2 regions of the Paenibacillus sp. FSL L8-0663 genome follow, and region 1 is predicted to be linked to the other one. Evidence: riboswitches for the same ligand, from Rfam matches in the RefSeq annotation. Region 1 holds a riboswitch; the other holds the start of a gene.
What was found. Region 1 has a riboswitch for glycine ahead of MKY75_RS19105 (alanine/glycine:cation symporter family protein). Riboswitches for the same ligand answer to the same signal wherever they lie in the genome.
Positions count from the first base shown of each region.

Region 1 (3,335 bases):
CTCAAGCCTGTGATGGCTGAGGGCACTCCCTTTTGGAATTTATGAATTAACCGTTTGTCCCTTTTCTTCTACTTGAATAGCTGCCCCTACACTGGCACCTGCAAGAATGCCCTTTTTCTTATTAGGATACAGAGAATCCATATAGGTTCGGGTTTCTGCAACTACGATTCCCGATAAGCCAAGCAGTGCAATCAGATTCGGGAAAGCCATCATTGCGTTAAAGATATCTGCCAGCAGCCAAATGGCTTCCAACTTGATGAACGCACCTCCTGCCACAAGTGCGATGAACAAATAACGGTATGGTTTAATCCATTTGACACCCAGTAAATATTCAACACAACGTTCCCCGTAGTAATTCCAGCCCAGTATCGTTGTGAATGCAAATAAAATAAGGCTAATCGTCACGAGTTCTGCACCAGCCGGAAAGGCACTGGAAAACGCATGCTGGGTCATCAGACCTCCATCGTCATTTCCACTCCATATTCCCGTAACCAGCAACGTAAATCCCGTCAGATTACAAATAATCATCGTATCGATAAATACGCCTGTCATGGATATCAACCCTTGTTCTGCAGGCCATTTCGTCTTAGCAGCAGCTGCTGCAATTGGCGCACTTCCCAAACCGGCTTCATTAGCAAAAATACCTCTGGCAACTCCACTTCGCATCGCCAACATAATCGTCGCTCCGGCAAATCCACCCGTTGCAGATGTGGTCGAGAAGGCCCCTTGTAATACTAAAGCAATCGCATGAGGAAGCTCTCCTGCAAACTTAATGAGTACAATTAAGCAAACTACGATATAGAGCCCCGACATGAATGGAACAATCTTTGTGGATACCTTGGCAATACTTTTGAGTCCTCCAATCGTAACAACAGCAGTTAACACGGAAATAATGATCGCTGTAACTACCGTTGGCACTCCAAAGCTACTTTCCGTCGAAGAAACGATAGCCTTTACTTGCGGAAAAGTACCGATTCCAAATAGGGCTACAAGAACACCAGAAAAGGCAAACAACATCGCCAGCGGCTTGAAACGGCGGCCAAGTCCGTTTTCAATATAATACATCGGACCACCCGAAAATTGTCCGTTCCGGTCTTTAACACGGTATTTAACGGATAATAATCCTTCCGCATATTTGGTTGCCATCCCGAAAAAAGCTGCAACCAGCATCCAGAATAATGAACCGGGCCCACCCAGCTTGATCGCTGTCGCCACGCCAACAATACTTCCTGTACCTACAGTAGCTGCCAGTGCCGTACTCAATGCACCGAAGCTGCTTACATCTCCGCTACCTTCGTCCGGCGCTTTACCAATTAGCTTGAGCGCCAAAGGCAATCGAATAACCTGAAGCAGCTTCAAGCGGATCGTTAGCCACAACCCCGTGCCCATCACGAGAATAAGAAGCGGCGCTCCCCATATCCAGCTGTCAATCGTTTCTAACACATGTACCAAATTCATTTTCAACCCGCTCCTCCAACATATTAGAAAACAAAAAAGAGTCAAATCAGCTGATTCGACTCCTGGAGAGGTTAAAGGCACGAAAAAATACAACCATCTTGTGCAGGTTTCTACCTCTAATAGCTCATAAAAAAGCCTAGGGTATTCCCTGTCACAGGTTATTCGCGTCTCTGTCCTTTTGCCTGAGAGTTTAAGCAGATGTTCTCTGCGGTGCACCTTCGGCGCCCAATTAAGGGTCTCTCCAGAGTTCTGTCCGTTTACGGTCCCCGCTTGTGGCTGTAACCAGCCTAAGCACCTGAGAGTTTTGCCCCTTCGGTCGGAACCTTCGTTCCATCTCCCGCAAACATCAACCAGACATATGAAATTTTTATTCATTATACAGAAAACTTTCAGCTTATTACAAGTGAAAAGTTTGTGAAGCCCTCTGAAATATTATTATTGAGTCTATCAAAAAAGCGGGTACAGCAGATCGCATCCTTAGGATGTCCTCTGCTATACCCGCCCGAGATGATATGGAATTACAATTCTTCACCATTGGTTGCTATCACATTTTTATACCAATTAAAAGAGTCTTTTTTGGAGCGTTTGAGCGTTCCGTTACCGTCATCATCCAGATCAACGTAAATAAATCCGTAGCGCTTGGACATTTCGGAAGTAGACATGCTCACAAGGTCGATAGGGCCCCAGCTGGTGTAACCAATCAGATCAACACCGTCGGCAATCGCTTCCTTCATTTGGGCAATATGCTGACGCAAGTAATCAATGCGATATGTGTCATGCACAGAGCCATCTTCCTCCACCTTATCATATGCACCCAAGCCATTTTCCACGATGAACAGAGGCTTTTGATAGCGATCATAAAACGTATTCAGTGTAACACGCAGGCCGATCGGATCGATCTGCCATCCCCAGTCGGAGGACTGCAGATACGGATTTTTCACGCCGCCAATCAGGTTTCCTGCTGCTTTCTCGCCTTCTGGACCTGCCGATACGGTCAAGGTCATGTAGTAGCTAAATGAGATAAAATCAACTGTATTATTTTTCAAAATTTCGTCATCGCCGGGTTCTGTCTGGATCACAATATTATTTTCTTCAAAATAACGATTCATATAGTTGGAATATTCCCCACGGGCATGCACATCCGTAAAGAATAGGTTCATCTGATTTTCATGCTGGGCTTTCAGTATATCCGCTGGGTTACACGTATGTGGATAGCTTTCTATACGTGCCAACATACAGCCGATCTGAGCACCCGGGATGATCTCATGTCCCCGTTTGGTTGCCAGTGCACTAGCTACAAATTGATGATGCAATGCTTGATATATCGCTTGCTGTTTGTTTTCTACACGGTCAATAACCACACCGCCACCGGTGAACGGACTCATGGTCATTACATTGATTTCATTAAAGGTCAGCCAGTATTTTACTTTATCCTTATAGCGTGTAAACACCGTTTCGGCATAATTGACGTAATGCTGTATGACTTCACGACCCAGCCAGCCATTATACTTCTGAGTCAGACCTAGCGGTGTTTCATAATGTGACAATGTTACCAAGGGCTCAATATTATATTTGCGCAGCTCATCAAATACATTGTCGTAGAATTGCAATCCTGCTTCATTCGGCTCGTGATCATAGCCATTCGGGAAAATCCGCGACCAGTGGATGGACATACGAAATACTTTAAAGCCCATTTCAGCGAACAATGCAATATCTTCTTTGTAGTGGTGGTAAAAGTCCACACCTTCACGTTTTGGGAAACGGGCATTGACTTTGCCTGCCAAAATGTCTTCGAGTCGCTCGGACGAAATCTCTATAGCGTGATCGTTCTTACGTTCCGCTTTGGGTACATAAGCAATCATGTCTGCGCTGGACAA
Region 1 is NZ_JBBOYM010000001.1:4,346,837-4,350,171, forward strand. Features, by position in the region: gene MKY75_RS19105 (alanine/glycine:cation symporter family protein) at 40-1,458, opposite strand; glycine riboswitch at 1,619-1,713, opposite strand; glycine riboswitch at 1,722-1,808, opposite strand; gene MKY75_RS19110 (glycoside hydrolase family 1 protein) at 1,977-3,335, opposite strand, start outside.

Region 2 (3,335 bases), 160 kb from region 1:
GCAAGGTCAGCACGAAGCCGCGTTTACCATTGCGATCAGTGGTCTGACCCACAATACGGCCGGGGATACGGCGCATATGTGCCTGAGAAACGGCAAAGTATCCACAGGTCGGACCGCCGAGAGAAGAGGAGATGCCAAGTGGCTGCGCGTCTCCTACCACAATATCCGCGCCCTGTTTGCCGGGTGTCTCCAGCAAGCCAAGTGCCAGTGGGTTGGCACTGACGACCAAAAGACCTTTGTGTGCATGGATGAGGTCAGCCATCGGCTGTAGATTTTCCACGGCTCCGAAAAAGTTGGGGCTTTGGACCAAAACAGCCGCGGTCTGTTCCGATACGGCCGCCGCTAACGCATCAGCATCCGTTACACCGTCCGAACAGCCGATCTCCACGATGTCCAAATTCAATCCGCGTGCATAGGTTGCCAATACCTGACGTGCCTCTGGATGGACGGACCTCGATACGATAAGCTGTTTACGGCGGGTAGCTGCGGCGGACAGTGAGCCCGCTTCCGCCAGTGCAGTCGCTCCGTCGTACATGCTGGCATTAGCTACAGCCATGCCCGTCAATTCGCAAATATACGATTGAAACTCGAAAATGGCTTGTAGCTCGCCTTGGCTTACTTCCGGCTGATAGGGGGTGTAGGCAGTGTAGAATTCTGAGCGTGAAGTGATGTGCTGGATGACGGACGGAATATGATGATCATAAATTCCTGCGCCAAGAAAGCTGGCATGTGTGTCTGTATTGGCATTGTGTCCGGCCAGCTCGGTCAAGTGACGGGTTAAGGCTTTCTCATCGAGTCGAGAAGAAAGAGGGAGTTCCCCTTGATATCGAATGGCCTCTGGAATGTCACTGAATAAATCATCAATGGATGATACACCGACCACACGCAGCATTTCGGTTTGATCCTGTTCAGTCATAGGGAGATAACGATGCTGCTTCATAGGTTCTGGCTCCTTTCGAAAAGCAAAATTTTAAATCCGTAAATGAGCTAATAAAAAAGTGTGAGATGAAAACCCGGAAATACATATCTGACATGTTTGCTTTATAGAAATAAGGAGAGTTTAAGATCAGCGTGGGCGCTTATAAAAGGGGGCTGCCACCACCTCGGCACGCAGGCGTTTGCCACGAATCTCAACCTCCAGTGGTGTGGAGAGGGCGCTAAAACGACTGTCCACCAAGGCGAGGCCCAGATTACGCTTCAAGGAGGGCGACTGAGTCCCCGTTGTGACCTCACCGATGTGTTGTCCTTCTGCGAATACCGGATAATGGGCGCGTGGGATACCGCGGTCCATCATTTCTAGCCCGATCAATTTACGAGGAACCCCTTGTTCTTTTTGACGCTGAAGTGCTTCTCTACCGATAAAATCTCCTTTATTCAGCTTGACGAAGAAACCCAGACCGGCTTCGAGTGGTGAAATTGTGGCAGATAACTCCTGTCCGTATAGCGGCAACCGAGCCTCAAAGCGTAGTGTATCCCGAGCACCAAGTCCAGCGGGAATCAGCCCATACGACTCACCGGAACGAAGCAAACCCTCCCATACGGCGGGTGCTTCCGCGGCAGGTACGTAAAATTCAAAACCGTCTTCGCCCGTATATCCGGTTCGTGAGACGAGTGCTTTTGCTCCGAACAATGGCACGTTCTCATGAAAGTGGAAAGATGCCAGATTCGTAATATCCGTATCTGCCACGGCTGCGGCAATACGTGCTGCTTCCGGTCCCTGCAATGCCAGCAATGCTATTGCATCAGACACATTCTCCATGTGAACGGATGCAGGCACATGACGAAGTAACCAATCCCAATCCTTATCAATGTTGGAGGCGTTCACAACGAGCATGTAGCGTTCCGGTCCTTTGCAGTAAACAAGCAGGTCGTCTACTACACCTCCATCGGGGTAACACAGGAGTGAATATTGTGCCTGACCTGGTTCCAACTGGCTGACATCATTCGTGGTCACCCTTTGTAGAAAAGCTTCGGCCTCTTTGCCTTCAACCAAAAACTCACCCATATGCGATACATCGAATAAACCCGCACGTTGCCGGACGGCCTCATGCTCCTTTTGAATGCCGCTAAACTGAACGGGGAGCTCCCAGCCTCCAAAGTCAATACAACGAACCCCAGACTGCGTCCCGTAGGATGAATATAGCGGTGTTTTTCGCAAATTAGTCATGTTTCCACTCCTATCCGGTGTAATCGGCTAAACAAAAAAGACAGGCCGAAAAAAACGTATAGACAGCAGTCTATACTCTTTTTTCAGCTCTGTCCTTGATACCAGAAAGTTACCCCGGTATGTACCGGGTTTCCTCTTGGGTGATCCGCTCCAATAGCGAATGCTCTCCAGAGATGCGTCCGGCAGAGGTCCTTTTGCCTGAGAGATTCACCTGCAATGCAGGCTTACTCCTTCGGCGCTACCTTCGGGATCAGCAGTATATTACCTGGCTTTGCAGATAACAACTTGATCCGATTCGCGTGCACAACTGTCTCACAAGCGGCAACAGCTATGCGAATCTTTTTGGCAGTCTCTCCCTCTGCGTTCATCCGCGTTTGCAGTTGTCGGGTGTTTCCCAAAGTATTTGCTATAACCCATTAATACGCAAATTCATTCAAAATGTCAATAAAAATGTCATCAAAAACAATAGAAAAAACATTTAATATATAAATAAGGATATGTAAGCGTTTGTTATAAATTATTATATTTTTATATAGAGCACTATAGGAGGTAATATGAAGTATTTTTGTTAGTATTATTGACATGAGTGTTCTTATTGTCATAATCTTAACCTGTCTAATACAGGTGAGCAAATGCGATTTTATTCATATGGAAGTGAGGGGAACAGAATGGGTGAAGTGAAGCAGCAACTTTGGTATACAGACGAACATGAGTGGGTTCAGCGGACAGAGAATGGAACGGTGCGGATTGGTATTACAGACTTTGCACAGCACCAACTGGGTGATATTGTTTTTGTAGAATTACCTGAGGCGGGAGTAACGATTGAGCAGGGAGCGGAGATCGGTACGATTGAATCGGTGAAGACGGTATCCGACCTTTTTGCTCCGGTGACGGGAACCATATTAAAAGTGAATGAAGCGCTGGAAGGTACACCTGAGCTAGTGAATGAATCTCCATATGACAAAGGTTGGATGGTAGAAGTAGAGATGGATAAAGATGTGGAGGAATCATTGGGCAAACTACTGTCGGCGGATCAGTATGAGCAGTTGATTTCGGAGTAATAAATAGAGCAATGCAGCATGAAATAATAGCGTGTTATTCGGAATTTTATATTGATTTTTAATTGAATAAGAGCATCGTTAGTTTGCTCGATTTTTGTATAAAATAG
Region 2 is NZ_JBBOYM010000001.1:4,182,606-4,185,940, reverse strand. Features, by position in the region: gene gcvPA (aminomethyl-transferring glycine dehydrogenase subunit GcvPA) at 1-940, opposite strand, end outside; gene gcvT (glycine cleavage system aminomethyltransferase GcvT) at 1,067-2,167, opposite strand; glycine riboswitch at 2,344-2,443, opposite strand; gene gcvH (glycine cleavage system protein GcvH) at 2,836-3,228, shown strand.
Region 2: it holds a riboswitch for glycine, as region 1 does, so the genes downstream of both, gcvT (glycine cleavage system aminomethyltransferase GcvT) here and MKY75_RS19105 (alanine/glycine:cation symporter family protein) in region 1, are expected to answer to the same signal.